Regions from separate parts of the Rhodococcus sp. NPDC058521 genome, predicted to be linked through region 1. Evidence: predicted binding sites of a transcription regulator. Region 1 holds the regulator's gene; each other region holds the start of a gene.
The links. The regulator LexA, encoded in region 1, represses DNA repair genes until DNA is damaged. The targets are predictions, from matches to a motif close to CGAACANNTGTTCG.
Positions count from the first base shown of each region.

Region 2: ACFWO3_RS05595 (DUF222 domain-containing protein) is a predicted target of LexA. The motif match lies at 5,083-5,096, and genes of this name have one in related genera.
Region 3: ruvC (crossover junction endodeoxyribonuclease RuvC) is a predicted target of LexA. The motif match lies at 6,736-6,749, and genes of this name have one in related genera.

Region 1 covers NZ_JBHXNL010000018.1:27,268-37,999, forward strand. The annotation lists gene ptsP (phosphoenolpyruvate--protein phosphotransferase) at 1-866, shown strand, start outside; gene ACFWO3_RS20600 (uracil-xanthine permease family protein) at 935-2,224, shown strand; gene ACFWO3_RS20605 (acyl-CoA dehydrogenase family protein) at 2,326-3,468, shown strand; gene lexA (transcriptional repressor LexA) at 3,528-4,292, opposite strand; gene ACFWO3_RS20615 (LysM peptidoglycan-binding domain-containing protein) at 4,535-5,029, shown strand; gene nrdR (transcriptional regulator NrdR) at 5,177-5,662, shown strand; gene hrpA (ATP-dependent RNA helicase HrpA) at 5,690-9,613, opposite strand; gene ACFWO3_RS20630 (aspartate aminotransferase family protein) at 9,732-10,732, shown strand, end outside.
Region 2 covers NZ_JBHXNL010000002.1:283,695-294,426, reverse strand. The annotation lists gene ACFWO3_RS05615 (ABC transporter substrate-binding protein) at 1-284, opposite strand, end outside; cobalamin riboswitch at 340-461, opposite strand; gene ACFWO3_RS05610 (lipase family protein) at 451-1,692, opposite strand; gene ACFWO3_RS05605 (Lsr2 family protein) at 1,899-2,246, shown strand; gene ACFWO3_RS05600 (amino acid permease) at 2,262-3,653, shown strand; gene ACFWO3_RS05595 (DUF222 domain-containing protein) at 3,748-5,067, opposite strand; gene ACFWO3_RS05590 (zinc transporter permease) at 5,237-5,398, shown strand; gene ACFWO3_RS05585 (YjbQ family protein) at 5,429-5,839, opposite strand; gene ACFWO3_RS05580 (VWA domain-containing protein) at 5,860-7,233, opposite strand; gene ACFWO3_RS05575 (AAA family ATPase) at 7,235-8,140, opposite strand; gene ACFWO3_RS05570 (thiamine pyrophosphate-dependent enzyme) at 8,233-10,536, shown strand; gene ACFWO3_RS05565 (NRDE family protein) at 10,454-10,732, shown strand, end outside.
Region 3 covers NZ_JBHXNL010000004.1:341,420-352,151, reverse strand. The annotation lists gene ACFWO3_RS09705 (NUDIX domain-containing protein) at 1-242, shown strand, start outside; gene pdxS (pyridoxal 5'-phosphate synthase lyase subunit PdxS) at 378-1,280, shown strand; gene ACFWO3_RS09695 (vancomycin high temperature exclusion protein) at 1,342-1,950, opposite strand; gene ACFWO3_RS09690 (acyl-CoA thioesterase) at 2,057-2,878, shown strand; gene ACFWO3_RS09685 (acyl-CoA thioesterase) at 2,934-3,788, shown strand; gene pdxT (pyridoxal 5'-phosphate synthase glutaminase subunit PdxT) at 3,785-4,396, shown strand; gene ACFWO3_RS09675 (DUF1648 domain-containing protein) at 4,411-5,340, opposite strand; gene ACFWO3_RS09670 (GntR family transcriptional regulator) at 5,337-5,693, opposite strand; gene ACFWO3_RS09665 (YebC/PmpR family DNA-binding transcriptional regulator) at 5,853-6,608, shown strand; gene ruvC (crossover junction endodeoxyribonuclease RuvC) at 6,768-7,349, shown strand; gene ruvA (Holliday junction branch migration protein RuvA) at 7,346-7,948, shown strand; gene ruvB (Holliday junction branch migration DNA helicase RuvB) at 7,945-9,024, shown strand; gene yajC (preprotein translocase subunit YajC) at 9,110-9,460, shown strand; gene secD (protein translocase subunit SecD) at 9,581-10,732, shown strand, end outside.

The DNA.
Region 1 (10,732 bases):
ACGTTCAGGACGGCGCCGGTGCGCGTGCCGCCGCCGAAACCGCAGCCGAAGGAATCGGACTCTTCCGTACCGAGTTGTGCTTTCTCGACCGAGACACCGAACCGACCGTCGAGGAGCAAGCTGAGATCTACGGCGAGGTGCTCGAGGCATTCGCGCGCCACAAGGTCGTGATTCGCACACTCGACGCGGGATCGGACAAACCATTGCGATTCGTCGACCACCGGTCGGAAGCGAACCCAGCTCTCGGTGTGCGCGGCATCCGCATTGCCGCGCAGGAACCGGGCATCCTCGAGCGTCAACTCGATGCGATCGCGCTTGCTGCCGACCGGACAGGCAACCGCCCCTCCGTGATGGCGCCGATGGTGGCCACGGTCGCGGAGGCTGCCTCGTTCGCAGACCTGGTCCGGGCGCGTGATCTGGTGCCGGGCGCGATGATCGAGGTACCGGCCGCAGCGTTGCATGCCGACCGACTGTTGCGTCACGTCGATTTTCTCTCGATCGGAACAAACGATCTCACCCAGTACACGATGGCCGTGGACCGCATGTCCTCGGAATTGGCAGCACTGACCGATCCCTGGCAGCCCGCAGTGCTCACCCTCGTCGCAACGGCCGCGGATGCGGGTGAACGGTCCAGCAAGCCCGTCGGCGTGTGCGGTGAAGCGGCCGCAGACCCGTTGCTGGCGTGCGTTCTCGCCGGAATGGGGGTCACCTCGCTGTCGTGTGCGGCCGCGGCCGTCTCACGTGTGGGTGCGAAACTCTCCGCCACGACCAAGGCTGCGTGCGAGCGGGCCGCCGAGGCCGCACTTTCCGCAGACGGACCCGATGGCGCTCGATCGGCGGCACTCGAGGCCCTGAGCGGAACGTAATTCTGCAGGACGCGCTTACTATTTCGGCTGTGGCAGAACCAGAGACCCCGGCAGTCCAACAAACAGAGATGTCTACGGCCGGTCCGTTCACGTGGCGAGTTCACGGTGACGGGAAGCGCATCACCGCAGGTGAGGTGGTGGCCCCGGACGAGCGGCTGAGTTGGCCCCGAACTGTCGGGATCGGGATGCAGCACGTCATTGCGATGTTCGGGGCGACATTGCTGGTGCCGACCATCACCGGCTTCCCGGTGACGACCACGCTGCTGTTCTCGGGCATCGGAACCGCGCTGTTCCTGGTGATCACCAGAGGGCGGATTCCGAGCTATCTGGGTTCGTCGTTCGCGTTCATCGCTCCGCTTTCGGCGGCTCAAGGCTCGGGTCCCGCCGCGCAACTCGGCGGCGTGATGGCGGCGGGCGTCCTTCTCGCCCTCGTGGGCGTGATCGTGAAGGTCGTCGGACCGAAACTCATCGACATCGTCATGCCGCCCGTTGTCACGGGCGCCGTCGTCATGCTCATCGGTCTGAATCTCGCACCCACGGCAGTCGACTCGTTCGAGACTCAACCGCTGATCGCCGCAGTGACTCTCCTCGCGATCCTCGTGGTGACGGTCGTCGGGCCGGGTCTGCTCGGCCGGTTGGGAATTCTGGTGGGCGTGGTCATCGGATGGGTGTTCGCCGCGCTTGTCGGTGGAGTCGCGGAAGAGCGATCGAGTGCATTGCGCGCGGCCGCGTGGGTTGGGTTGCCCGACTTCAGGGCGCCGACGTTCGAGTGGTCGGTGATGGCGTTGACACTGCCGGTGGTGATCGTCCTGGTCGCGGAGAACGTCGGACACGTCAAGGCAGTATCCGCAATGACGGGACGCAACCTCGACGACGTGGCCGGCGACGCGCTGCTGGCGGACGGCCTCGCAACCACTTTTGCCGGGCTCGGTGGCGGTTCGGGCACCACGACCTACGCGGAGAACATCGGGGTCATGGCGGCTACCCGGGTGTATTCGACGGCGGCCTACTGGGTTGCGGCCGCCACCGCCGCAGTCCTCGCGTTCTCGCCGAAGTTCGGCGCACTCGTATTCACCGTGCCGGACGGGGTGATCGGTGGCGCGACTCTGGTTCTGTATGGACTCATCGGCGTCCTCGGTGTGCGCATCTGGGTGGAGGCGAAGGTCGATTTCACCGACCCGGTGAACCTGTCGGTGGTCGCAGCCGCGTTGGTTGCCGGAATCGGAGATCTGTCTCTGAAGATCGGATCGGTCGAACTGGGTGGCATCGCTTGGGGCTCGGTGGGGATTCTGGTGGCGTACCCCGTCATGCGAAGACTGGCCGCGGTCGGGCGCTCGTCCACCGGTCACGATTCGTGATCACCTCGGTCCTCCCCACCGAAGTGTGACCGGGCATACGGTCGAGGTGAGTGCTGCGTGGCTGCGGCATTGCACGACAACCAACCCAACGAGGAGCCGACGTGGATCGCACCCTGTTCGAGCCGGAGCACGAACTTTTCCGCGAGTCGTACCGGAAGTTCTTGACCCAACATGTCGAGCCCTTCCATGCGCAGTGGGAAGAACAGAACATCGTCGACCGCAGTGTGTGGATCGAAGCGGGAAAGCAGGGCTACCTCGGAACCGCCGTGCCGGAGGCATACGGCGGCGGGGGAGTCCGGGACTTCCGGTACAACGCGATCGTCACCGAGGAGACCACGCGGGGCGGGTTCAGTGGAATCGGATTCACTCTCCACAACGACGTCGTTGCCCCGTATCTGCTCGATCTCGCCAACGAGGAACAGAAGCAGCGCTGGTTGCCCGGTTTCGCATCGGGTGAGTTGATCAGTGCGATCGCCATGACGGAGCCCGGCACGGGTAGTGACCTGCAGGGCATCAAGACGCGGGCGGTGCGCGATGGCGAGGACTGGATCCTCAACGGGTCCAAGACGTTCATCACCAACGGCATCAACGCGGACATCGTGATCGTGGTCGCCTGCACCGACCCCGACAAGGGTGCACAAGGGTTCAGCCTCTTCGTCCTCGAGCGTGGGATGGAGGGATTCGAGCGCGGTCGCAATCTCGACAAGATCGGCATGAAGGCGCAGGACACTGCCGAACTCTCCTTCACCGATGTGCGGGTTCCCGGTGCAAACCTCCTCGGCGAAGAAGGTATGGGCTTCCTCTACCTGATGAAGAACTTGCCGCAGGAGCGGTTGTCGATCGCTGTCGTTGCCGTCGCGGCCATGGAGGCGTCCCTGGACATGACGATCCAGTACTGCCGCGATCGAAAGGCGTTCGGCAAATCGATCGGAAGCTTCCAGAACACCCGCTTCGTCCTGGCCGAACTCGCCACCGAGACGACCGCAGCCCGGGTTCTGGTGGACAAGTTCATCGAACAGCTCAACGCCGAGAAGCTCACCGTCCAGGAAGCTGCGATGGCGAAGTGGTGGACCACCGAGGCGCAGGTGCGGCTGATCGACCGATGCCTACAGCTGCACGGCGGGTACGGCTACATGAAGGAGTACCCAATCGCGAAGGCATACATGGACTCCCGCGTGCAGACGATCTACGGCGGCACGACGGAGATCATGAAGGAGATCATCGGCCGTGGGCTGAATCTCTGATCTGCGGACCGGAAATTGTGAAGGGCCGTCCGATCGGACGGCCCTTCACGATGTGTGATTCAGACCTTGCGTACGACGGTGACCACCTTGCCGAGGATCACTGCGTCGTTACCGGGAATCGGGTCGAACAACTTGTTGTGCGGCATCAGCCACACTTGGTCGTTCTTTCGCTTGAAAGTCTTCACCGTCGCTTCACCGTCGATCATCGCGGCGACGATGTCGCCGTTGTCCGCGACGTTCTGCTGACGAACGGCGACGTAGTCGCCGTCGCAGATCGCGGCGTCCACCATCGATTCGCCGACGACCTTCAGTAGGAACAACGAACCCTGACCGACCAATTCGCGCGGAAGTGGGAACACGTCCTCCACGGCCTCCTCCGCGAGGATCGGTCCGCCGGCAGCGATCCGGCCCAGTACCGGAACGAACGTGGGCTCGGGCAGTACTTCTGCGTCGACACCCTCGGGTGTTGCCTGCGCGACGAGGGTGGGGCGAGGTGGCTGAGCACCGGCTGCCACGTCCGCTGCGACCTCGTCGAGCCCGCGGACATCGACCGCTCGGGGACGATTGGGATCACGCCGCAAGAACCCCTTGCGTTCGAGCGTGCGCATCTGGTGTGCGACCGACGACGTGGAGGTGAGTCCGACTGCGTCGCCGATCTCGCGGATGCTCGGGGGATACCCGCGTTCGGTGACAGACGCGCGAATGACCTCGAGAACACGGCGCTGACGGTCGGTGAGCTCGGCGGGATTCGGGGCCGGCTCCGCGCTCGACCCTGCGGCCGAACCTGCGGCGTTCGAGTCTTCGGGCGAGCTGTCGTCCTTCATGCTGCGTGCCTCCGTGGGTGCGGGGTCGTGGGTGCTGGGTGGTGGGTGGTGGGTGGTGGGCGTCGAGCGGCGCATGCTGTGCGTTCTGCCACGAATCTAGCGACTTCTCCAGCCGTTATCAAACATTTGTTCGATTCGTGTCGCTCGAAATGGCGACATTGTCGGACCGCCGTGGTAGAAATCGAACATACGTTCTTTCGAACGTCTGATCGAACAGGGTGATCGACTACCGGAGGTACCAGATGAGCAGCGCAGTTCTCAGCAGGCGCGCGGTGGATTACGCAGAGACCGACTTGGGGCGCGCTGCGCACGGTCGCGGACCGGATGTGGTTCGTGAGCCACGGATCGCGGATCGCCGGCGGGGCCAGCGCAGGCCGGACTCGGGCGCGGTGCGATACATGGCGGACCACGTGCGGGTCTCGCAGGCAGATCATCGTGCGGTCGATATCGACGTTGGTTGGCGCACGATGCTCGCGACTGTGCTCGTCACGGCCGGGATTTTACTCGGCTTCGGTGCCGTCGCGTACGTGGTCACCGCCACCGGTGATGCTGCACTCGCCGAAGCGACCGAGGTCGTCCAGGTGGGAGCGGGGGAGTCTCTCACCGAGGTTGCCGAGCGAATCGCACCCGAGGTGCCGGCCCAGCAGATCGTGGACCGGATCATGGATCTGAATGCACTCACCAATTCCTCGGTTCATGCGGGGCAGAGTCTCGTGGTCCCTGCGTTGCGGGGCTGACGGCCCGTTCGGTGCTGCATGCGTGAGGTCGTGAGTCGAACGAGTATTCTCGAATGCTGTCAGTCACACCACCTTGCGTGGTCGCGTCGGCATCGTGCATTCGTTGCGGAAAGTCGCGGTCGCGTCGGCTACGACGAAGGAACCGCCATGCATTGCCCTTTCTGCCGGCACCCTGATTCACGTGTGGTCGATTCGCGTGAGGCAGACGAAGGCCAGGCGATTCGTAGGCGTCGTTCGTGCCCGGAATGTGGCCGTAGGTTCACGACCGTCGAGACGGCCATTCTGTCCGTGGTCAAGCGCAGTGGGGTTACCGAGCCGTTCAGTCGCGAGAAGGTGGTGCGCGGAGTTCGCCGTGCCTGCCAGGGCCGTCAGGTCGACAACGATGCCCTGAATCTGCTTGCGCAACAGGTGGAGGACGCGGTCCGTGCGTCTGGTTCCGCCGAGATTCCCAGTAACGAGGTCGGGCTCGCCATCCTCGGTCCACTGCGCGACCTCGACGAGGTGGCGTACCTGCGCTTTGCCTCGGTGTATCGATCATTCAGTTCGGCAGACGACTTCGCACGCGAGATCAAGGAACTCCGCGAACATCAGGCAGCCAAGGCCGAAGCCGAGGGCACGAGCCGAAATTCTTGAGCGTCGTTCTCCGGAATTGCCAGTGCCTCACCGGGCGCGCACAACGGCATCCATCATCTTGAGGATCCGTTTCTCCGACACTGCCACAGGCGTGCCCAACGATTGGGCGAACAGACTCACTCGAAGTTCTTCGATCATCCAGTGCACGGCGTTGACGTCTGCACCGTGATGGCGCTCCGGCGGGATCGACGCGAGCATTCTTTCGTAAGCGGCATAGACCCGATCGAGGACGTCCATTCCCTTGCGGTCGCGGTCGGCGCTCGCCGGCAAGGATTCGAGTCGGAGCGTTGCGGCCGCCAGGTAGCGCGGAAGTTCACGCACGCCGGCAACGCCGAGTTCGGTCACGAAGCCGGGGAACAGAAGCGTGTCGAGCTGTTCCCGAACATCCTCGGCTGCTTCACCGCGGGAGCGGGCGAGGACTGTCTCGAGTCGGTGCGCGTTGTCGAGGGCCGGGATGGTGAGTCGTAGCAGGATCGAGGCGTTGCGCGGCAGGGTGTCGCGGGCTGTCTTGACCAGTGCGTCGAATTCTTCGGGGCTTCTGACCGGTTCCTTCCACGAATCGATCAGTGCGTTGGCAGCTGCGTTTCGGCAATCCGCCACGAGAGCGTCGAGACTCCCGTCGGGGTTCTGTCCGAGGGTGAGACGCTGAGCGTTGCTCACGGCCGCCACGACCGTTTTCGTTCGAGTGGGAACCGTGCCGAGCAACAGTTCTCGAAGGCCCGCCCGGTTGGCCGCCTTCTGCTCCGTTGCAGTACTCAGAACTCGCACCGCCACTCCGTCGTTCTCTCGAACGAGCGCGGGATAGCCGACTACCTTCTGCCCGGCGACTTCGCGAGTAACCGTGGCAGGCAGTGTGCCGAGGGTTGCGGGTGTCCAGGCCAGTGCCGGTGGGCGTTCGGAACTTGTTGCCGTCTTGGCGACCTCGTCCCGCACGCGGGGAGCGAGGGAGTTCCGTAACCCGGTGAGGCTCTTGCTGCGTTCCAGGACCCGGCCGTCCTCGTCGACCGCGGCGAAGGTCATTCGGAGGTGATCGGGGAGCGCACTGGGGTCGAAGTCCTCGGGTGTGATGCGGCACGAACCGAGACGAGACAGTTCCCTGGCAATTGCGATGGTGAGAGGTTCCGAGCGCGGCTTCACGGCGGACAGCGCGGCGACTGCGTAATCGGGTGCGGGAACCACCTGGCGTCGAAGCGTTTTCGGGAGGGTTTTGATGAGTGCCGTGACAAGGTCTTCACGCATTCCGGGGACGAGCCAGTCGAATCCGGCAGGACGGATGCCCGCAAGCAGGGCAACCGGAATGCGCGCGGTCACGCCGTCCTCTTCGGTGCCCGGCTCGAACTGGTAGATCAGGGGGAACTGAATCTCGCCTTGTCGCCACGCGTCCGGGTACTGGCCGTCGAGGACAGTCGCCGCGTCGGCGTTGACCACGGTGTCGGGCGTGAAGTCGAGCAGGTCCGGTGTGGTTCGACGGGTCTTCTTCCACCACGAGTCGAAGTGCCTCGCGGATACCGCTTCCGGCCCGATTCGGCTGTCGTAGAAGTCGAAGAGTGTGTCGTCGTCGACCAGGATGTCTCGTCTTCGCGCGCGGTTCTCGAGTTCCTCCACATCGTCGAGGAGTGCGCGGTTGGCGTGGAAGAACTTGTGGTTCGTCTGCCATTCGCCCTGTACGAGGGCGTGCCGGATGAAGAGGTCCCGGGAGACCTCCGGGTCGATGCTGGAGTAGGTGACCGGGCGTTTGGCGACGAGTGGCAGGCCGTAGAGGGTGACCCTCTCGTACGCGACGGCTGCCGCCCTCTTCGTCGACCAGTGCGGTTCGGAGTACGTGCGTTTGACCAGTCCCGGGGCCAACTTTTCGGCCCATTCGGGTTCGATGCGTGCGGTCATGCGGGCCCACAACCGCGATGTCTCGACAAGTTCGGCCGCCATGACCCAGCGTGGAGGCTTCTTGAAGAGCGTGGAACCGGGGAAGATCGCGAAGTGTGTACCGCGGGCTCCCAGGAACTCGCGCTTCTCGCCTTCGCGGAGTCCGATGTGTGACAGCAGTCCGGCCAGCAGTGACTGGTGAATCGCTGCTTCGGTGGCGGGGGTGTCACCCACCTCCCAGCCTAGTCCACGGGTGATCTGGCGAAGCTGTCCATGCAGGTCCTGCCACTCGCGGATGCGGAGCCAGTGCAGGAACTCGTTGTGGCACATCTTGCGGAACTGGCTGGAGGAGAGTTCCCTACGCTGCTCGTGGAGGTACTCCCACAGCTTGGTGAATGCGAGAAAGTCGGAGTTCTCCACCGCGAATCGGGCATGCTTCTCGTCCGCGGCCTGTTGATGGTCTGCCGGTCGTTCGCGGACGTCCTGAATCGACAGCGCGGACACGATGACGAGAAGTTCGGCGAGACAACCGTTTCGGTGGCCTTCTACGAGCATTCGCGCCATGCGTGGGTCTACGGGAAGCTGGGCGAGTTCTCGGCCGGTCGCGGTGAGAACCGGGCCCTCGGCCGTCGCACCCCGTTCTATGGCACCTAGTTCCTCGAGTAGGCCGACGCCGTCCCGCACCGCTCTGGGATCGGGCGACTCCACGAATGGAAACGCAGCCACGTCGCCCAGTCCGAGCGCCGCCATCTGCAGAATCACCGAAGCCAGGTTCGTGCGCAGAATCTCGGGTTCGGTGAATGCCGGACGGGCCTCGAAATCCTCCTCCGAGTACAGGCGGATACAGATGCCTTCGGCCACGCGCCCACACCGACCCGACCGCTGACGTGCGGAGGCCTGCGAAATGGGCTCGATGGGCAATCGCTGAACCTTGGTGCGTACCGAGTACCGGGAGATTCGTGCGGTGCCCGGATCGACCACGTAGCGGATACCGGGAACGGTCAGGGAAGTTTCGGCGACGTTGGTGGACAAGACCACGCGGCGTCCGGAATGTGGAGTGAAGACCTTGTGTTGCTCGGCCGCCGACAACCGGGCGTAGAGCGGGACGATCTCGGTACTTCGAAGCCTGCGATCGCGGAGCGCATCCGCAGTATCGCGAATCTCGCGTTCACCGGAGAGGAACACGAGGATGTCGCCGTCTCCTTCCGCGCAGAGTTCGTCGACCGCCTCGCACACTGCGTCGACCGGGTCCAGGTCCACGACCTGGTCGCCGACCTCGATCGACAGCGGGCGGTAACGCATCTCGACTGGGAAGGTGCGTCCCGAGACCTCGACGATCGGTGCGGGAACTCCATCAGTGGAGAAGTGTTGCGCGAAGCGTTCGGGATCGATCGTCGCCGAGGTGATGATCACCTTGAGGTCGGGTCGGCGGGGCAGAAGCTGTTTCAGGTATCCGAGAATGAAGTCGATGTTGAGGCTGCGTTCGTGGGCCTCGTCGATGATGAGCGTGTCGTAACGGCGCAGCATCTTGTCGCGCTGAATCTCGGCGAGCAGGATGCCGTCCGTCATCAATTTGATCAGCGTGCCATCCGACACCTGGTCGTTGAATCGAACCGTGTAGCCGACCGTGTCGCCGAGGTCGGTGCCGACTTCCTCTGCGATGCGTTCGGCCACCGTGCGAGCGGCGAGGCGCCGCGGCTGAGTGTGGCCGATGAGGCCGCGGAGACCACGTCCGAGTTCGAGACAGATCTTGGGGATCTGTGTGGTCTTCCCCGAGCCGGTCTCGCCCGCGACGATGACCACTTGGTGCTCTGCGATCGCCTTCGCGATGTCGTCCTTGCGGGCGGCCACAGGGAGGGCCGACGGGTAGGTGACCTGCGGAACCTTCTCGGCACGTGAACTCAGCCGTGCGCGGGCCTTGTCGATCTCGGCTGCTATCGAGTCGAAGGCGTCCGGAGTCTTGGCCCGGTCGATGCGTCGCCGAAGTCGATTCTCGTCCCGAAGGGATACCCCGGACAGGCGGTTCTTCAGGTCTCGACGGGACGGCGCGTGCGGTGCTCGTTCGGCGGACGGTGGTGGCTCAGACATGCTGGTGACAGTCTAGGCGGCTGCGCAAACGAATACCGGATTGCCTCTTGCCGCCGAAACGCACGCGAGGCGTTAGTGGCATAGTCGCTCGTGGAACGTACGTGAGGAAGGAACTGGCATGGCAGCGGGCACTGGCACCGGATCGGCACTGTGGCACGGATTCGCAGACATGGGAGCGGTCGAGCGCGGTGGCGCTTTCGTCGTCTCGAAGGGTGAGGGTGCGTACATTTGGGACGACGCAGGCAACCGCTATCTCGACGCAACGGCCGGTCTCTGGTTCACCAATGTCGGTCACGGTCGCCGCGAGATCGCAGACGCAGTGGCGCAGCAGTTGTCCACCATTGCCCACTTCTCCAACTTCGGTGACTTCGCCCCCGAAACGACGGTGAAGCTCGCCGAACGTCTCGCGGCCATTGCGCCGGTCGCGGGCAGCAAGATTTTCTTCACCTCGGGTGGATCGGACTCGGTCGACACCGCAGCCAAGCTGGCGCGACGCTACTGGCACGAGATGGGCAAGCCGGACAAGAACATGGTCGTCGGTCGCCAGAAGGCCTACCACGGCATGCACGTCGCCGGGACCGCGCTTGCCGGCATTCCCGTCAACCGCGAGGGCTACGGCGAGCTGATGCCGGACACTGCAACTGTCGAATGGGATGACGCGAAGACTCTTCTCGCGCTGATCGAAGAGGTTGGCGCCGAGCGCATTGCGGCGTTCTTCTGTGAGCCGATCATCGGTGCCGGGGGAATCTACCTGCCGCCGGAGGGCTACCTGGCCGAGGTTCGAGACATCTGCCGCGAGCACGACATCCTGTTCGTCGTCGACGAGGTGGTCACCGGATTCGGTCGGATCGGCGGGGACTGGTTCGCATCCACGCGTTTCGATCTGCAGCCCGACATGATGACCACCGCCAAGGGGTTGACCTCCGGATATGTGCCGATGGGTGCAGTGTTCGTGGCGCCGCGAGTGTCTGAGCCGTTCTTCTCCGGCGGAGTGTGGTGGCGCCACGGGTACACCTACGGTGGCCATGCCGGCGCTGCGGCGGCAGCGCTCGCGAACCTCGACATCGTCGAACGGGAGAATCTGCTCGCCGAATCGAAGCGGCTCGAAGGATCACTTCA
Region 2 (10,732 bases), on a different contig from region 1:
AACCAGGTGGACGTGCCCACCATGCGGTCGGCAAGTCCGAGGGACAGAAGAATCTCGGTGGAACTCTGGTAGAGCGAGGCCGCGCGCTGCGGTGGCCCGTCGAACGTGACGGATTCGCCGCAGTTGTCGATGGTCAGTGGATATACCGTGTCGCCCGGCTGTTCGGAAAGGCTGGACGAGCCGGATTCAGGTTCGGGTGACGTTCCGCAACCCGCCAGAAGCGATGCTCCGAACAGGAGTGCCGTCGCGTGTGCGGCGCCCCGCCGGAGATGTGATGTGCGCACGAGAAGGGCGCCCTTCTGCTCTGGGCTCGTTCGCGGAGCTCGAGGTGGTTCGGGCCGCGTGTAGGCACGACCCGGCAAGTATTCGGACTCGGGCTTGGGCCCATCACCGTTGCGCGTCAGTTCCGGGTTCGCACCGGATTCCCTTGCTCGGTCGAAACTGACGATATCAGCAGGTGGCAGGTAGCGGCTCGCCCCGGAATCGAGCGTCCATCCAGTCCAAAGCGGGCACCAGCCCCAGGGCGGCCGCCGAGAGGTGGTCCGGACTCGGGGTGAGCGTCGTCTTCACGTACGTGCCGGCCTCGCAATAGCGTGCGGTGGTTCTGTCGATCGCGTCGACCGGGATCAAGACGTCGGTGGGGCTGTGCCATTCGAATATCGGTGTCTCGGGGACACCCGGATACAGCTCGAGGCTGTTCTCCTCGAGCACCTTCCAGGCGTCGGGGTCGTCCATGAAGTTCGGGTTGTCGGTGAGTTCGGCTGCATTCTTGCCGACTCCCCAGAACATGATCTCGTTCGTGCACCCGTTGTTGATCAATCCGCGTAGCCATCGGCCCTGATTGTTCAACTGGCTGCTCAGGTGGATGCGATCGGGATATTCGCGTTCGAGGCCGATCGCGGCAGCCATCGCGAGGCCGAATGCCGGGTGCGGATTGACGCCGAGGGCCTCGGCCATCGTGGTCAGGTTCATCGGAGTGCCGCCGTGGGCAGCACCCACGATGTCGAGTTCCGGTGCATATTTCGGGGCCAGAGCGGCCGCCCAGGCGGTGGCCATGCCGCCGCCGGAGTAGCCACCCAAGGCCACCTGGCTGTTCGTGACACCCAGCTCGGGAACCTTCTTCACGGCACGAATTCCGTCCAGGGTGATCTGACCGCCGAGCTTCGCCGCCCCGTACGCCATTCGTGGACCGAGATGATCCGGGAGTGCAACCGCCCATCCTCGGGCAAGCGCGATGTTGAGACCGGGGGCCTCACGAATCTGCGTGAAGGGGTCGCTGGTGTAGAGCTCGGTCGCGATCTTGCACTTGTGTCCGAGTGAATTGATGATGTGCTGATAGGACGCCAAAGGGCCGTCCGGCTGATGGTTCGGTGGCAACAAGTACGTGGTGTTGGCAGCGATCGGCAGCCCACGCGAATCCGTCGACCGGAACAGGACTTCCCATACCGCGCTGCCCGGGAAGTACAGGTTCGGGGGCATCTGTCGAATGTTCAGCACATCCCCCGGCGCTCGCTCCGCGAGGTCGGGTGGCGGCGCGTAGAACGGGTCCGGGTCCGGCGTCGGCAATCCGAGCACCGATGCGGGCGCCGTGTGTGGATCTTGGGCGGCCGCCGTCCCGGCGCCGGCAAAAGCCGCACCGAGCGTGACGCTCACAGCAAGCACGAGTAACGGACGAAGAACGCGTGAGACCATGGCCTACCCCACTGTTTTGCCTGATGGACACCGCTCACTATGCCAAGGTCGACGTACGCGCATGAGTGTTTCGCGCCGAATCGTGACAAACCGGACGGTCCGGTTTTTGTAGGTCGGGTGCGGTGAATGGCATCGCCGACTTTGCGGAATTGCTACAACTCGACGTAATCTTGTCATCGAGTTTTCACCGACGATTGGATTGATTCGTGGCAAGAAAAGTAATTGTTGAACTGGTGGATGATCTCGACGACACGCCCATCGAGTCCGGAGAAGGCGAACACATTGTTTTCGCCGTCAATGGAACCGAATATGAAATCGATCTGAACGACAAGAACGCGCAGGAATTCCACCGCAAGCTGGGCTACTACATCGAGCATGCGGCGAAGGTTGCAAGCGGCAAGAAGCGGACGGCCGGTTCGTCGACCTCATCCCCGCGCCGCAGCAGCGAACAGACCAAGGCGATCCGTCACTGGGCTGCCGCAAACGGCTATGAGGTGTCCTCGCGTGGCCGCATTCCCGCCGAGATCGAAGAGGCATTCAAAGCAGCTCACTGACTCGGTCACAGATACATGGACAACATTGACGCCGGCCCCTCGGTCGAGGGTGAATCGGCTGGACTTCGGCGTGGCCTGACGGCTCGGCACATTCGATTCATTGCACTCGGGTCCGCCATCGGCACAGGGCTTTTCTACGGTTCGGCAGAAGCGATCGACCGTGCCGGGCCCTCGGTACTTCTCGCATATCTGATCGGCGGCGCGGCCGTGTACATCGTGCTTCGTGCGCTGGGAGAAATGGCGGTCGCGAGCCCGGTCTCCGGATCGTTCGGTGAGTATGCGACAAGACATCTCGGCTCTTTGGCGGGGTTCACCACAGGGTGGACGTACACGTTCGAGATGGTGATCGTGTGCCTCGCCGACGTCACCGCGTTCGGCGTGTACATGGGCTTCTGGTTCCCCGACGTGCCGCGCTGGATCTGGGTGCTCGCGATCGTCTTCTTCATCGGTGCGGTGAACCTCCTCGGCGTGAAGACCTTCGGCGAACTCGAATTCTGGTTCACGCTGGTGAAAATCACAGCGATCATCGCGATGATCGTGGGCGGTGCCGCAATTATCGTCTTCGGATTCGGGATTCACGACACGGAAGTCGGTGTGTCCAATCTGTGGACGGACGGCGGGTTCTTTGCGACCGGAATCGGCGGATTCATAGCATGTTTCGCCATTGTCATGTTTTCCTTCGGTGGAACCGAGATCATCGGAATCACCGCGGGCGAAGCAGAAGACCCTGCTCGGACAATTCCTCGGGCCGTGAATACCGTTCCGGTGCGAATCATTTTGTTCTACGTGCTCACCCTCGCCGTCATCATGGCGATAAATCCGTGGCAGGAGATCGGCTCGGACGAAAGTCCGTTCGTCCAGATCTTCGACGGTCTCGGAATCGGTTCTGCCGCGACGGTCCTCAATATCGTGGTCATTACCGCCGCCCTGTCCGCAATCAACAGCGACATATTCGGTGCCGGCCGAATGATGTACGGAATGTCTTGCGCCGGTCAGGCTCCCGCAGTGATGCAGCGGGTCTCCCGCAACGGAGTTCCGTGGATGACCGTGGTGATCATGGCGGGAGCCCTGCTCGTCGGTGTGCTGCTCAACTACCTGATCCCCGACAAGGTCTTTCTGGTGATCGCGTCGATCGCTACCTTCGCGACGATCTTCGTATGGATCATGATCCTCCTGTCCCAGTTCCAGGCGCGGCGGCGCATGAGTGAACAGGAATCGACCGAGCTCGCCTTCCCCGTCCCGTTCTGGCCGTATGCACAGATCGCGGCGATCGTCTTCCTGGGCTTCGTGATCGGAGTGCTCGCCTTCGTGTCCGACACCCGGGTAGCACTCGTCGTCGGTGTCGCGTGGCTGGTGCTGCTCGCCGTGGCACACCGGGTCTGGGTTCGGCCCCGCGCGTCGGTCTAGCCTTCGCCGAGGAGATCGGGGAATACTCCTGATTCCCATGCCGTTTGGCGCCGCCTGGTGGTGGTTGGTGGGCGGCGCTGGTCGGTGGTGTGGGTCAGGCGGCGTCGGGTCCGGCCCTGGTGTGCTCGTGTCCGGTGCGGCGGTTCGACGGCAACACCGGTCGCTCACCCGGAAGTGGTGGGGGCAGGAACCACGGATACCGATCGTCGCCCATGATCACTTCCCACTGGGAGTGATGGATCAGGCGGTGATGAAACCTGCACAGCAACACCAGATTGTTCAGGTTGGTGGGTCCGTGATCGGCCCAGTGCACGATGTGATGACCTTCGCACCACGACACCGGTGCCCCACAGTTCGGGAACGCACACCCACCATCACGCACCGCGAGTGCGCGGCGTTGTTTCGCGGTCACCGTGCGGACCGTGGCCCCCACATCCAATGGGGCACCGTCCGGGTCGACGACCACCGCCGAGAGCAGACAATCACAGGCGAGCATGCGGGTGGTGGAGATCGTCAACGGACCCATCCACGACGCCCACCCCACATGATCATGTTCCGGATCGGACAGCAGATCCCGATGCGAGTCGGCGGCCGAGGAATCAGGAGCGGGTTTCGGATGCGAGGCAAGATCGGCCGCCTTCACCATCACCGACAGGTGCGGCTTCACACCACCCTCGGACGGGCCGGCCCCGGCAGCCAAATAGCGGCGGAGCAGTTCGGTGAACCCATCCGCCCGCCGCTTGGCCGGAGAACGCGAATCCTTGGTGCCGTCGGTGGCGGGGCGCGGCGCGCAGAGCCCGGACAACGCGGACAACAGCATTTCCCCGGATACCGCATCCAAATCGGCCTTCACCGCCACCCGACCGTTCAACGTCCGGCAGGCATGAAATTCGTTACGGTCGGTGTCCTCGGCCGGTGGTGGGGTGTCGGATTCGAAGATGCGTTCCAGTTTCGCGATCACCGCCCGCACCCCAGGTGCGGTCGCCAACGGTCCCCGTCCCGCCACCAACAGTGCGTCCACACACGCCGGTAAGGCATCGGCGGGCATTCCTGCCGGCGGGTTCTCGCAGAACCCGACGATCAGCCCCGCCACCGCGATCGACACCTCACCCGCATCCAACGCGGCACCCACCGACGGGTACTTCCCCAACACCGCACCCAACGCGATCAACCTGCCTGCGGCACCGACCTCGAGCAATGTGGTGTGCCCCAACCACATCTTCGTATTCCGATACCCCAGCACGTCCATCCGGCAGCGGGCATCGACCTCGGCCACCAACCGCACCCGCCGCGCCTCCAACACCGCGATCTGCGACGACACCTCGAGCACCGCATCACACAACACCCGATCCGCCAACCGCCACGCATCATCCGACGATGACTCCACCCCCGAGAAAACGTCCCCCGACCCCATGCACCCACTTTAGGTCGAACACCAGTTCGAGTCAATGGTTCGAGTCGAGGTTTCGAATGCTCCGAGTACTAGCCTCGGAATGATCTCGGGATCTACCCTCGAACCAGGAGATGAGCGGGGCCCTTCCGGCCGGCTCCAGTCGGTCGACTGCTCGTCGGAGGGACGAATCATGACCACTGCCGAACATCGCACGCACGAAGATCACACGCACGTCCACGGCTCGGACTGTGGCCATGAGGCGGTTCAGCACGGGGATCACGTGGACTACATTCACGACGGTCATCGACACGCAGCGCACGGCGATCATTACGACGAACACGGTGACGACTGACCGGCTTCCTCGCGACCGGGAAGGCCACGTTCAGCCAGGGAGGAAGCTGAACCTGACGTTGCGGACAGGGTTGTCCACGTTCGTGTCCACGAGACAGACGGACTGCCAGACTCCCGTGGCAGCTGTGCCGTCCAGGACGGGAATCGTGGCGTAAGGCGGAGCGAAAGCCGGGACAACGTGGTCGCGCCCGTGTCCAGGGGTACCGTGTTGGTGTCGCCATCTGCCGTCGCGCGGTAGTAGATCGTCGACCGCAGCGAGAAGGTCCTCGTCGCTGCCCGCCCCCGTCTCGATGACTGCGAGACCGGCAGTGGCATGCGGCACCCATACATGGAGCAGCCCGTTCCCCGCACCGGCATCCCCGAGGAACTTCTCGATGTCGGTGGTGAGATCGTGCACCACCGCCACGTTGCCCGTGCGAACCTCTATCTCGGTGCTGTACATGTAATCGACGGTAGCGCGGATCAGGTGGGTAGCAACCGGCCGACGACATCGGCAAGTTGGCGGACGGTCCCCGTCTCGTACATGGACACGACCTCGGCGTAGGTGTGTGCTGCGGAGTCGCCCGACGACCACGACCGCGCCGGCTCGGGATTGAGCCAGAAGATGTTCTTGGCGCGCGCCCGCATGGCTTGCAGTACTGCGACATTGGGATCTGCGTAGTTCGTTCGGGCGTCACCGAGTATCAACACCGAACTTCTGGGACCGATGGCGTCGAGATACTGCGCTCCGAACGCGGCGAACGCAGTTCCGTAATTGCTGCCACCGAAGCGCGCGACGTCGGTCTCGGCCACGACCCTGTCGGCGAAGCCCGCTGTCGGCGGCTCCCCGGGGCGAAAAATATGCGTGATCTCGTCGCACGAGTCCACGAAGCCGAAACTGCGCACCTTCGTGAACTGGTCCTGCATCGCTTGCACGAGCATCAGTGTGAACTCCGCGAACCCGGCAACGGAGCCGGACATGTCCGCGAGGATGATCAGGTCGGGACGCCCATGGCGGCGTGCCTGGAGGACCGGTCGCATCGGAATGCCGCCGGTGCCCATCGACTTGCGAACGGTACGGCGCATGTCGATTCGGCCGCGAGTGGCTTTGCGTCGGCGTGCCGAAACTCGCGTGGCAAGTGTCCGTGCGAGTGGGTAGACGAGCCTCCGCATCTCGGCCAGATCCCGCTGGTTCGCCGATAGAAAAGCCCGATCCTCCGTGCTCTCGCGCACCGCGCTCTTGGCGACCTTCTTCGCACCCCGTATGCGGGCCACTCGACGAAGTGCCTCGGCTTCCACGAGGGCTCTGAATTCGCCGGCCCGACGCTCTGCTTCGAGTGCGAACACTGCGTCTCTGGTGTCGTCCCCTGTCGAACCGCGCTGCGACTGTGCTTCTTTCGCGAGTTCGTCCGGGGACCCGAGTTTCTGAAATGTTTGATAGGCAGAGAACTGCGCTCGGCCCTCGCCTCTGCCCGATCCGGACGAGCCTTCGCCGCCGATCGCGCCCAGCGAGTCGAGGACTTGTTCTGCGAGTGTCGCAACACCATCCGTGTCCCCATCGGAAATTGCGTCGACAACCATCTCTCGGAGTTCGGTGACGTCTGTGGACGGGGGAAGCGGCACAGCCTCACCCCCGTCGTAGAACAGCGCGAATATTCGGTCGAAGACTTCGCGCTGACCGGGTCTGCGAAGGAGGGTGGCGGCCAGGCCGGACCGGAGGCGGTCTCGATCGGATTGGCCGAGGACCACCGTTGCTGCCGCAGCGTCGACCGTGTCGCTCGTGCCGATCTCCACGCCGTGCTCACGCAGGACGCCGACGAACTCGACGAGCTTCTCCGAGTTCACGTTGGTGGACACGCTACTTGCTGCCCCGCTTGTTGCCGAGATGCAGTTTCTCGGTTGCAGTTTCGTGATCGGACTTGTACTTGAGCAGTACGCCCATTGTCGATCTGACGACGGCGTCGCCGACCTCTCTGACTCCGAGTCCACGGAGGGTCCGTGCCCAGTCGACCGTTTCAGCGATGGACGGTGGTTTCCGGAGCTCGAGCTTTCGCAATGCGGACACCACTTCGACAGCGGAGGACGCCACGGTCTCGTCCAGCTCCGGAACTTTGGATCGTACGATCGCCAGCTCGAGTTCCGGTGTCGGAAAGTCGATATGGAGGAACAGGCACCGCCTCTTGAGGGCCTCGGACACCTCGCGGTTCGCGTTGGACGTGACCACCACGAAGGGGGTGCGTACCGCCTCGATGGTGCCGATCTCCGGAATGGTCAGCTGAAAGTCGCCGAGCACCTCGAGGAGGAGTCCTTCGATCTCCATATCGGCTTTGTCCAGCTCGTCGATCAGTAGCACGGTGGGTTCGTTGTTGCGTATCGCGGTCAGCAGCGGACGGGAGAGGAGAAACTCTTCGGTGAACACGTGGTCACGTGTGGCTTCCCACTCCGTTCCCTGTTCTGCGGTGATGCGCAGCAGCTGCTTGGCGTGGTTCCACTCGTACAGCGCCCGCGATTCGTCGATGCCCTCGTAACACTGCAGACGCACCAACTCGGACTTCGTGGCCGCCGCGATCGCCTTGGCCAGTTCGGTCTTGCCGACACCTGCCGGCCCCTCGATGAGAAGTGGTTTGTGCAGGTAGTCGGCGAGGAACACGGCCGTTGCGATGTCGAGTGACGGCAGGTATCCGACAGCGGACAGCCGGTCGTTCACCTCGTCCACCGAGGTGAACAGGGTGTCGGCGGTGGGCTCGCTCTGGTCGGTGCTCATAGCAGCATCGAGCGTATACCAGCGCACCGCGGGCGTTCGGGCGACAATGGCGAGCAGGAAACGTGGAGCGCGTCCGGAAGGAAGTGGTTCCCATGGCGGAACCGGTCGACGAGCACTTCCTCGAACGTGTCCGAGGCTTACCGTCCGAGGTCCTGCCCCGCCCGCCGCTCTCCCAGCCGGTGCGTGCCGGTTCGTCCCTGACCGTGGGTCGGTGCCTCGAGCTGTTCGACGACCAGGTGGACAGTCGTCATCTCGACCTGGCGGCACGTCGGTTGCGTGCGCAGGGCTCGGGGTACTACACGATCGGTTCGTCCGGGCACGAGGGCAACGTCGCGGTGGCGGCTGCGCTGCGTCCGACCGATCCCGCGTTGCTGCACTATCGATCCGGCGGGTTCTATCTGACCCGGGCCAGGCAGGTGGACGAAGGCGATCCGCTGCTCGATGTGCTGCTCGGAATCGTCGCCGCGTCGGACGATCCGATCTCGGGTGGCCGCCACAAGGTGTTCGGCCGCAAGGACATTGCGGTGATTCCACAGACCTCGACAATCGCCTCGCATCTTCCACGTTCGGTGGGTGTTGCGTTCGCGATTGCGCGGGCAGCGAAATTGGGGATACCGTCACCGTGGCCGCGTGATGCGTTGGCGGTGTGCAGTTTCGGGGATGCCTCGGCCAATCACTCGACGGCCACCGGCGCGATCAACGCGGCCGTCAACATCGCCTACCGAGGGATTGCACTTCCTCTGCTCTTGGTGTGCGAAGACAACGGGCTCGGTATCAGTGTCCCGACCCCGGAGGGCTGGATAGCCGAGTTGTATTCCGGTGTAGCCGGACTGAAGTACTTCACGGCCGACGGTGCGGATGTGGTGGGCACTTTCGACGAGGCGACGCGTGCGGCGGATTGGGTACGCGCGTATCGCAAACCCGCACTTCTGCACCTGCGTACGGTCCGCTTGATGGGTCATGCCGGTTCCGACGTGGAGTCTGCGTATCGCCACACCCAGGATGTCGCAGCAGACATGGCTCGCGATCCTGTGCTCGCGACGGCCCGCGCTCTGGTCGAAAAAGGTTGCCTCACAGTGTCCGAAGTGCTCGGTAGGTACGATTCGGCGCGGGAGGAAGTACGCGTTCGTGCGGAGACCGCGGCGGCGTGTTTCCCGCTCACGTCGGTCGCGCAGATCATGGCACCGCTGGTGGTGCCGTCCGAAGCCGAAGTTCTTGCGGCGATTGCGCCGGTGGAGGGTAGCGACGAACAGCTCACTTTCGCCCAGTCCGTCAATCGTGCTCTCGCCGACATTCTGGATTCCTGTCCAGGCGCGCTGGTCTTCGGGGAGGACGTTGCCCGTAAGGGCGGGGTGTACGGGGTTACGCGGGGTCTCGCGGCGCGAGCTGGGCCCGGCCGGGTGTTCGACACACTGCTGGACGAACAGACGATTCTCGGTCTTGCGCTGGGCGCCGGACTGTCGGGTTTTCTCCCGATCCCGGAGATCCAGTATCTCGCGTACCTCCACAATGCCGAGGATCAATTGCGGGGCGAGGCGGCCACGCTGCGGTTCTTCTCCGAAGGCAGGTTCCGGAACCCCATGGTTCTTCGAGTCGCTGCGTATGGCTACCAGAAGGGGTTCGGTGGCCACTTCCACAACGACAACGCGATCGCCGTGCTTCGAGACATCCCCGGGATCGTCGTGGCGTCGCCTTCGCACCCGGCGGACGCCGCTTCGATGCTGCATACGTGCGTCGCCGCTACTCAGGTCTCCGGAGTTCCGTGCGTGTTTCTCGAACCCATCGCCCTGTACCACCAGCGTGATCTGTACGAGACGGGAGACGACGGGTGGCTGGCCCCGTATCCGTCGAGTTCGGATCGGACCCCGATAGGGACAATACGTACGTATGGCACGGGGTTGGATCTGACGATCGTGACGTTCGGAAACGGGATACCACTCGCACTTCGGGCAGCACGAACTCTCGGTGAGCGAGGAATCGAGGCCAGGATCACGGATCTGCGCTGGCTGGTGCCGTTGCCGACGGAAGCCCTGCTCCGTGAGGCAACGGCCACGGGCCGCGTTCTCGTAGTCGACGAGACCCGGCGCTCCGGTGGGGTGTCGGAAGGGGTGTTCGCCGCCCTGATCGATGCAGAATTCGGCGGAGCAATGAGCCGGGTGACCAGCGCCGACAGTTTCGTCCCGCTCGGAGACGCGGCGTTGCAGGTGCTCGTCTCCGAAGAGCAGATCGTGGATGCGGCAATCGCTCTCGTAGGATCCGGGTATGTGCCTACTTCTCGTGGCGTGGAAGGTTCACCCCGAATACCCGTTGATAGTGGCAGCGAACCGCGACGAGTTCTACAGGCGCCCCACCGAGCCCGTCCACAGGTGGGAGAACGGAATCGTCGCCGGACGTGACATCACCAGCGGGGGAACGTGGTTGGGTGTCGGCGACGGTCGGTTCGCGGCGGTGACCAACGTGCGGGAAGGCCCGCCGACCGGAGTCGCCGCACCGCGTTCGCGTGGACTGTTGCCTACGGACTTCCTGACGGTACCCACGTCGCCCGAGGCTCACGTCGGCGAGCTCGATGGCGATCGGTACGACGGATTCAAT
Region 3 (10,732 bases), on a different contig from region 1:
TGATCCGCTCCGAGGAACTGTTCTTCGTCGTCGGGGTCGCCTCGTTCGAGCCGAACTACGACGGATTCACCGAACTCGAACGGCGTACCGTCACCGGTCATCGTTGGTGTTCGGCCGGTGACATCGCCGCGCTCGCGGAGTCGGGGGAGTCCGTCTACCCGCAGGACCTCGCCGAGCTGCTCGTCGAGGCGCAATCGGTTCTCAGGCAGGCCGGAGAACCCGAGGTACGAGCAATCCGATGATCGCGGGCCAGCAAAACCGGACTGGATACGGCGCCGGTCCTGCGCTCGTCATAGAATCGACCACTGCGACGTTCGCCCGAGGGCTGCGTCCCCGTTTTCAGAAGTCATATTTCAGCCACTACCCAGGAGTTCGCTGTGAGCACCCCCGAGACCACCCCTTCAACCGGTACTGCGCGCGTCAAGCGGGGTATGGCCGAGATGCTCAAGGGCGGGGTCATCATGGACGTCGTCACTCCGGAGCAGGCGAAGATCGCCGAGGACGCCGGCGCAGTGGCAGTCATGGCACTCGAGCGAGTTCCCGCCGACATCCGTGCACAGGGTGGCGTCTCGAGGATGAGCGATCCGGACATGATCGACGGGATCATCTCCGCGGTGAGCATCCCCGTGATGGCGAAGGCCCGTATCGGTCACTTCGTCGAGGCCCAGATCCTGCAGAGTCTCGGTGTCGATTACATCGACGAGTCCGAGGTTCTGACTCCGGCCGACTACGCCAACCACATCGACAAGTGGAAGTTCACGGTGCCGTTCGTGTGCGGCGCCACCAACCTGGGTGAGGCGCTTCGCCGTATAGCCGAGGGTGCTGCGATGATCCGCTCGAAGGGTGAGGCAGGAACCGGTGACGTCTCCAACGCCACCACTCATATGCGCACCATCGGCGGCGAGATCCGCCGTCTGACGTCGTTGAGCGAGGACGAACTCTACGTTGCCGCCAAGGAACTGCAGGCACCGTACGAGCTGGTCGTCGAGGTGGCGAAGGCTGGAAAGCTCCCCGTCACGATGTTCACTGCCGGTGGTATCGCAACGCCCGCGGACGCAGCGATGATGATGCAGCTCGGCGCCGAGGGAGTCTTCGTCGGTTCCGGCATCTTCAAGTCCGGCAATCCGGCGGAGCGCGCCTCGGCCATCGTGAAGGCCACCACGTTCTTCGACGACCCGGACGTGCTTGCGAAGGTCTCGCGTGGACTCGGTGAAGCGATGGTCGGCATCAACGTCGACGACATCCCTGTGCCGCACCGCCTCGCAGAACGCGGTTGGTAATCGCTGAATCAACAGGCGAATCGGGGCCCACGCTGCGGAAACCGGCAGCGTGAGCCCGCGTTCAACGGTCGCGCGTGTCCGCGCCGGCGGAGCTGAAGGCATCGAGCACCGCCTTGGGCCGCGACAGAACGATCTCCCGGAACCAGTTGCGGACGGTGAGGTAGACGCCGGCGTCCGAGTCCGCCTCTGCGCCTACTGCGTCGATGCCCTCCGCGCGGCACAGCGCGACCGCGCGACGCAGATGGAAGTCCTGTGTCACGAGGATGGCTCCGTCTACCTCGAAGACAGCGTTCGCGCGAGCGCAGGTCTGGTACGTCGTCACTCCGAAACGGTCGTCGGTGATCACCCCGGCGTCGACTCCGCGTTCGACCAGGTAGTTACGCATTGCGGATACCTCGTCGCCCTTCTTCGAGGCCGCGTGGCCCGACAGGAGCACTCGCTGGGCCCGGTTCTCTCGCAGGATCGTCAACGTGGTCTCGAGTCGCTCCTGCAGATAGACCGACGGCTTGCCGTCGCGCACACGATCGCCGAGGACGATCACCCATTGTCGGGTTGCGTCCGGCGTGATGTGGGATGCGCTCTTCCAGTGCACCCAGCCACTGGAAAGCACGACGATGACGGCGATTGCAATCGCGACGATCCGGATCAGGCGACGCGACAAGGTCAACATCGGATGAAGCCTACTGGTGACACCACCACGGACCTCCTCGACTACGCTCACCGCCATGTGCACGGCTCGAGCCGCTTCCGTCTGAATCTGCCGAGAGGGGCATGTCATGGCATCGATCGAAGAGATCCTCGAACTGGAGCGTCTCGAGAGGGACATCTACCGAGGAATCACGTCGGAGACGTCGCTGCCACGCACTTTCGGCGGTCAGGTCGCCGGCCAGGCATTGGTCTCGGCCGTGCGAACGGTGGACCCGCAGTTCTCGGTCCACTCGCTCCACGGATATTTTCTGCGACCCGGTGATCCGACGCAGCCGATCGTGTACCTCGTCGATCGGGTACGTGACGGGCGCTCGTTCGTGACGAGGCGCGTCAGCGCAGTTCAGGACGGCCGATCGATCTTCACGATGTCCGCGTCGTTCCATGTGAACGACGAGGGGATCGAGCATCAGGACGCGATGCCCAGGGTTCCGGACCCGGAATCGCTCCCGCACGCTCGGGATTCGGACGACGAGGAGACGGCCTGGCTGGCCCGTGAATGGTCCGACTGGGATCTGCGTCTGGTCGGAGACAAGCAGGTTGATCGTCGTCCGGGTATCGTTGCGCAACAACAGGTCTGGTTCCGTTCGAGTAGGAGACTGCCCGACGATCCGCTCTTTCACGTCTGTGCGCTCGCCTACATGAGCGACATGACGCTGCTGGGATCCGCCAGAACCATTCATCGCGACGATCCTCTGCAGAGCGCGTCCCTCGATCATGCGCTCTGGTTTCTACGTCCGTTCCGTGCCGACGAATGGTTGTTGTACGACCAGGCGTCCCCTTCCGCCGGCCTCGGTCGTGCGTTCACTCAGGGCCGGATCTTCGATCGGCAGGGGAATCTGGTCGCTGCCGTCGTGCAGGAAGGGCTCACGAGGCACCTACGGGGAGAGTGAGGCGCGGGTCACCGTTCGCCAACCGATAACCTGAGCTGACACCTAGGAGGCCCGGATGGCGCGTATCGAGGACATTCTCGAACTGGAACCGTTGGAGAGAGACATCTTCAGGGGTGCGGTTCACCCGACGATCCTGCAGCGGACGTTCGGTGGGCAGGTCGCCGGCCAGTCGCTGGTCTCCGCTGTGCGCACCGTCGACGAGGAGTTCCGAGTGCACTCGCTGCACGGATACTTTCTCCGGCCGGGAAATCCGAAAGAGCCGACGGTGTTCCTCGTCGACCGAATCCGGGATGGTCGGTCCTTCGTCACGCGGCGGGTGACCGGTATCCAGGACGGTGAGGCGATCTTCACGATGTCGGCCTCGTTCCACCGTGCAGACGAGGGAATCGAGCATCAGGACGCGATGCCGACCGTGCCGGTGCCGGGCGACCTACCGGACACGGCCGACTCGAAGGAAGTCGCGTCGGCGAAGTTCTACGAGGAGTGGAAGGAATGGGACGTCCGGATCGTCCCTGACGACGACACTCGGAAGATTCCCGGAATCGCAGCGCGGCAGCAGGTGTGGTTCCGTTACCGGAATCTGCTTCCGGACGATCAGGTGTTCCACATCTGCACGCTGGCCTACATGAGCGACATGACGTTGATCGGCGCTGCGAAGGTCCCGCACCGGGGTGTCGTCACACAGACTGCTTCTCTGGACCACGCCATGTGGTTCCTGCGACCGTTCCGTGCGGACGAATGGCTGCTCTACGACCAGACTTCGCCTTCGGCCGGATTGGGCCGGGCACTGGCACAGGGGAGAATCTTCGACCGGTCGGGCAACCTGGTTGCCGCAGTCGTTCAGGAAGGCCTGACCCGGACCCCGCGCGAGTCCGCAAAGGTCGGTACAGAGACAGGAATCTTCGCATGACGCGACCGCTCGTCGGAGTCCTCGCGCTGCAGGGCGACGTGCGTGAACACATTGCTGCACTGAACGATTCGGGTGCCGATGCGATGGGTGTGCGCCGACCGGAAGAACTCGACAAGGTGGACGGAATCGTCATACCCGGTGGCGAGTCGACCACGATGAGCAAACTGCTCGAGATCTTCGAACTGTTGGAACCGCTTCGTCAGCGCCTGTCCGACGGCCTTCCGGCATACGGCTCGTGTGCGGGAATGATTCTGCTTGCAAGCGAGGTGCTCGATACCCGACCGGACGCGAAGCATCTGAACGCCATCGACATGACGGTGCGTCGCAATGCGTTCGGTCGCCAGGTCGATTCGTTCGAATCCGATCTGGAGTTCACCGGAATCGACGGCGACCCTGTCCGGGCCGTGTTCATTCGCGCGCCGTGGGTGGAGCGAGTGGGTGAGGGTGTGGAGGTGCTTGCGCGTGTTCCCCACAGCGAGGGGCAGGCCGCAGACCGCATCGTCGCGGTTCGTCACGGTTCGTTGATGGCGACGTCGTTCCACCCCGAGGTGACGGGGGATCGGCGCGTGCACGATCTCTTCGTCGACGTCGTGCGGGGACGGGCCTGACGGTCGCACCTCGATCAGGTGGCGGCGACGAGCGAGTTGATTAGCGCTGCACCGTCGTTCGCCGAATCGACAGTGATGGCGAAGGGGCGACCGTTCTTCTTCTCGAGAACGATTCCCTCACCACCTCGTACGACGACCGCGGTACCGCGTGGTGTGAAGCGGTATCCCGATCCGCCCCACTGAACGGGAACGATCCTGGTCACGGTCGCCGATTCGATCGTGTCGAGTGGAACCCGCTTCCAGCGAAGACCCCATGACGACAGGCTCACGCCGCGCTGGTCGACCTGCACCGTGACCGAAGCGAAGGCACCCGCCACCACGACGAGCAACGCGAACAGCAGCGCGATCCACCACTGTCCCAGCAGGAATGAGGCGAGTGCTGCGGTCGCCATCACGGTCGCGAGCACCAGTGCCCAGCGACCACGAACGCGCTGGGTCCACGACACCCGTTCGGTAGGGGAGAGCGGGGTGTCGAGAACCGGTCGATTGCCTGCCGGTGGATGCGGTGATGCCGGGGCGAGTGCGAATGCCAGCAGTGCCCACGCGATACCGAGCAGTGGAACGACGATCCAGGGACCGATGCGTGCGTCCTCGGCGCTACCGGCGTGGCGCGTGAGGGCCACACTCATGATCCAGGTGGACGCAGCTGTCCAGGACACGAGTGCTGTCGCCGGCAACCACAGCCGATCGTCGGCGGTCCCTCGGATCGTCACCACCGTTGCAGCGCAGGTGGCGGCGATTGCAATGCCGAGCGCGCACCAGAAGTAGGTGACCGGATTACCGAATCGGTCCGGGGTCGAACCCGACCAGTGCACGGCGATGGTGTCCGGTAGTTCGCCTGCCCATGCCGCGGCGGTGACCAACAGGACGAGTAGCGGCAAGACCGTCGTTGTCGCGGCCAGCCCTCTCCGCCGCGAGACGGTGGTTCGGATTGTGGACGTCATTTTTTCGCGGCCTCCTCGACCAGATGAAGCATCTGCTGTGTGCTCAGGCCCCACGATCTGGCCTCTCGTACGTAGTCCTTCGCTGCTTGTTCGACCGCGGTGTGCGATGGGCTCGTGTCGGGGCGAACGATTGCGCCACGTCCGCGCCGCAGCTCGATCAGTCCTTCGTTGCGAAGCGTGGCGTAGGCGCGCAGGACCGTATGCAGGTTGACGTCGACCGAGTCCGCGAGCGCGCGAGCCGACGGCAGACGATCACCCGGTTTGACCTCGCCACGCAGGAACGCGGCGCGAACGTTGGCCGCGATCTGCTCGCCGAGCGGAGTGCCCGACCCGTGATCCACACGCATCAACATGTTTGTATTGTATGCAAACAATAGATCAAAGGTCCAGTCGATTGTCGGCGCGGTCGGTGGCGGTACCGTTCACGTCACCCCCGGGTGCGGGTAACATCAGCCAAGCTGTCAATGCGCATACCAGCGTGCCGAATGCAGCGGGAAAGGGGCTTGAAACGCATGAGCGGCCACTCCAAATGGGCCACCACCAAGCACAAGAAGGCCGTGATCGATGCCAAGCGCGGCAAGGCCTTCGCGAAGCTGATCAAGAACATCGAGGTGGCGGCTCGTACCGGCGGTGGCGACCCGGCGGGCAATCCCACTCTGTACGACGCCATTCAGAAGGCGAAGAAGACGTCGGTTCCCAACGACAACATCGAGCGCGCTCGCAAGCGTGGGGCAGGCGAGGAAGCCGGTGGCGCCGATTGGCAGACGATCATGTACGAGGGCTACGGGCCCAACGGTGTCGCGGTTCTCATCGAGTGCCTGACCGACAACCGCAACCGTGCTGCCGGCGAGGTTCGCACCGCGATGACCCGCAACGGCGGCAACATGGCCGACCCGGGGTCGGTCTCCTACCTGTTCACGCGCAAGGGCGTCGTCACTCTAGAGAAGGGTGACCGGTCGGAGGACGACGTGCTGAGCGCGGTACTCGACGCCGGAGCGGAGGAGGTCTCCGATCTCGGTGAGACCTTCGAGATCGTGAGCGAACCGGGTGATCTCGTTGCCGTGCGTACCGCGCTGCAGGAGTCCGGCATCGACTACGACTCGGCGGACGCCGATTTCCGTGCCTCCGTGGAGGTTCCGGTCGATGCGGACGGTGCTCGCAAGGTGTTCAAGCTCGTGGATGCCCTCGAGGACTCGGACGATGTCCAGAACGTCTACACCAACATCGACCTCTCGGACGAGGTGCTCGCCGAGTTGGACGAAGACTGACGTATCGCACGACCTTCCGACGCAGGATGCGTCAATCGCGCGAGGGTGCACCGGCTCCGGTGCACCCTCGCGCCTGCGTTCGGGGTGTGTCGATTCGCCGCTTCGGGGCCACGCACCGCTAGGCTGTCGAACAGTTGTTCGGTATCGAGAGGGGTTCACGTGCGGGTGTTGGGAGTCGATCCCGGACTGACGAGATGCGGTCTCGGTGTCGTCGATGGAGGCACCGGCCGAACCGTCTCGCCGGTCGCGGTAGACGTCGTCCGCACACCCGCCGACCTCGATCTCGCCTTGCGCCTGTTGAAGGTGTCGGAGGCTGCGGAGTCGTGGTTGGACCGGTATCGACCCGAAGTTGTTGCGGTCGAGCGAGTCTTCTCCCAGCACAACGTGCGCACCGCGATGGGAACGGCGCAAGCCGGCGGGGTGGTGGCACTCGCGGCGGCTCGACGTGGCATCGCGGTCCGGTTTCACACGCCCAGTGAGGTCAAGGCCGCGGTCACAGGAAGCGGATCGGCTGACAAGGCGCAGGTCACGGCGATGGTGACGCGAATTCTCGCTTTGGCGGAAGCGCCCAAGCCCGCAGATGCCGCCGACGCTCTCGCTCTTGCGATCTGCCATTGTTGGCGGGCGCCGATGATCGAACGAAAGGAGCGCGCGGAAGCCGCGGCTGCAGAACAGAAACGCCGTTATCAGGCCCGCTTGGCGCAGGCGGGCACCCGAGCGAAGAAGGCAGGTACCCGATGATCGCGTCCGTACGAGGCGAGGTTCTCGACATCGCCCTCGATCACGTGGTCATCGAATCGGCCGGCGTCGGGTACCGGATCAATGCGACGCCGTCGACTCTCGGCTCGCTGAAGCGAGGAACCGATGCCAGGCTCGTGACGGCGATGATCGTTCGCGAGGATTCGATGACGCTGTACGGCTTCGGGGATGCCGAATCCAGGGACCTGTTCGGCCTCCTGCAAACGGTCTCGGGGGTCGGCCCCCGACTCGCGATGGCAACGCTTGCGGTTCTCGAGCCCGAAGCGCTACGAGCCGCGCTGGCGGAGGGCAACGTCTCCGCGCTGACCCGCGTGCCAGGGATCGGCAAACGAGGCGCCGAGCGGATGGTCGTGGAACTGCGAGACAAGGTCGATGCGGCGGCGCAGACGGCCGGTCCGACACCCGTTCCCGGCGGCGCGCCCGGATCGATGCGGGATCAGATCGTGGAGGCGCTCGTCGGTCTCGGATTCACTCCGAAACAGGCAGACCCCGCGACCGATGCAGTTCTCGCAGCAGAACCTGACATCGACACGGCGGGCGCCCTGCGGTCCGCACTCTCGTATCTCGGGAGTTCGCGATGATCGGCTCCGACGACTCGTTCGACGGCGAATCGCAGGTGTCGCCGGACTTGGTCACCGGCGACGGAGACGTGGAAGCGAGCCTTCGTCCGAAGTCGATAACCGACTTCATCGGGCAGCCGCGGGTGCGTGAGCAGCTTCAACTGGTGCTCTCGGGCGCGAAACAGCGCGGCGGCACGCCCGACCACATTCTGTTGTCCGGACCGCCCGGACTCGGCAAGACCAGCATGGCGATGATCATCGCCGGTGAACTCGGCACGTCGCTACGTCTGACGTCCGGACCCGCCCTGGAGAGGGCAGGCGACCTTGCGGCCATGCTCAGCAATCTGGTGGAGGGTGACGTCCTCTTCATCGACGAGATTCACCGGATCGCTCGACCGGCCGAAGAAATGCTGTATCTCGCAATGGAGGACTTCCGTGTCGACGTGGTCGTGGGGAAGGGGCCGGGCGCGACGTCGATCCCTCTCGAAGTCGCTCCGTTCACGCTTGTCGGCGCCACTACCCGCTCCGGTGCATTGACAGGACCGCTGCGCGACCGATTCGGCTTCACCGCACATATGGACTTCTACGAGCCGGCGGAACTCCAGCGGATCCTGCTGCGATCGGCTGGGATCCTCGGCGTCGACCTCGGCGACGAAGCCGGTGCCGAGATCGCCGGTAGGTCGCGTGGTACCCCGCGTATCGCGAACCGGTTGCTCCGCCGAGTCCGCGACTACGCAGAAGTACGCGCGGACGGCGTGGTCACGCGCGAGATCGCGCGGGCCGCGCTCAGGGTGTACGACGTGGACGAATTGGGTCTCGATCGCCTCGACAGGGCTGTGCTCAGCGCGCTCGTTCGTAGCTTCGGGGGAGGACCGGTCGGAGTGTCGACGTTGGCAGTTGCCGTCGGGGAGGAGCCGTCGACGGTCGAAGAAGTGTGCGAGCCGTTTCTGGTTCGCGCCGGGCTGGTTGCACGCACCCCGCGAGGTCGAGTGGCCACCGCAGCGGCCTGGTCGCAGCTCGGTCTGGCTCCGCCTCCGGACGCGACCGCCAGCGGAATCGAGGTGCGTGTGAACGAGCCGCAGGCGCCTCTGTTCTGAGTAATGGCACACTGGTGTACTGCGTCGGTCCATCCGGGACCAGCGTCCCGCCGAACCCTGCGACACTCCCGAGGTTGACTTTCAGATGGACTTTCTCTTTCCCCTGCTGATTCTGGCGCTGCTGGTGCCGATGTTCCTGGGTATGCGCCGCCAGAAGAAGGCGATGGCCGAGGCCGCCGCTCTGCAGGACTCGTTGCAGGTCGGAGACCGGGTCCTCACCACTGCGGGCCTGCACGCGACAGTAGCGAGCCTGACCGAGACCACCATGGATCTCGAGATTGCGCCGGGCGTCGTGACGACATGGTCGCGAGCCGTCGTCCGTGAGCGCATCGTGGACGAGGACCAAGAAGACGACGTCCAGACGTCGATCATCGAGGAGTCCGGGTCCTCCGCCGTGGAATACGGTGCGGAGGACTCACGCCCGACCAAGGACTGACCCCGACGTCCTGCATGCACCCTGAATGATCGCCTCCACGCGGAGGCAGTGTGCGACAGGTCGTGTGGTCGAAACGCACGCATTCCTTCGAACCGTAAGTACCGAGGAGACATAGAGATCGTGGCACCTTCCACCGGATCGGTGCATCCCGCCCGGTACCTCACCGTTTTCGCGGTGTTGGTCGCGGCGTTGTATGCCCTGGTGTTCTTCACTGGAGACAAGTCCCCGACGCCGAAACTCGGCATCGACCTGCAAGGTGGAACGCGTGTCACGCTGACCGCGCGCACCCCGGACGGGAGCGCGCCGACGCAAGACAGCCTCCGTCAGGCCCAAGAGATCATCGAGACGCGTGTGAACGGGCTCGGTGTGTCCGGTTCCGAGGTGGTCATCGACGGCGACAACCTCGTGATCACGGTTCCCGGCGACGACAGTGCACAGGCCCGTTCGCTCGGGCAGACCGCTCGGCTGTACATCCGGCCTGTGGTGACCACGCAGCCGGTCGGCGGCGGCGCACCCGGACAGACCCCTGGCCAAGCTCCGGCGGGGGGAGCCGCGGATACTCCCGCACCAGCCGCGCCGGGTGAACAGCCCGCACCGCAGCCGCAGAACAGCCCGTTCCCGGCGCAGGACCCGACGTCACCCGAAGTTCCCGAACCAGCTCCCGACGAGGACTCCGCCGTCACGCCGGACGGGGAGACTGCCGATGCGTCGGACGAGATCGCAGAAGCCCGGGCGCTACGTCAGAGCACCGACCCGGCCGTGCAGCAGCAGGCAATGGCCGCAATGGACTGCTCGGTTCCGGACCCGCTACGCGGTAACGACGACCCGGCACTTCCTCTGGTGGCGTGTGATACGGAAGGGCAGGCGGTCTATCTGCTCAGTCCTTCGATCATCGACGGTCAGCAGATTGCGGACGCGTCGTCCGGATACAACAGCCAGTCGTCTCGCCACGAGGTGAGTCTCGACTTCGACTCGGCAGGTGGGGACACTTGGGCGAAGTTCACCAGCGAGAACATCGGTAAGCAGGCCGCGTTCACCCTGGACTCGAAGGTCGTGAGTGCGCCGCAGGTGCAGGGCGCAACTCCCGCAGGTAGTTCGACGTCGATCACCGGGTCCTTCAACGCCGACACGGCCAAGGAACTGGCGAACACGCTGAAGTACGGCTCACTGCCGTTGTCGTTCGCGTCCTCGGAGGCCGAGACGGTGTCGGCGACGCTGGGACTCGCATCGCTCGAGGCGGGGCTCATCGCGGGTCTCGTCGGATTGATCCTC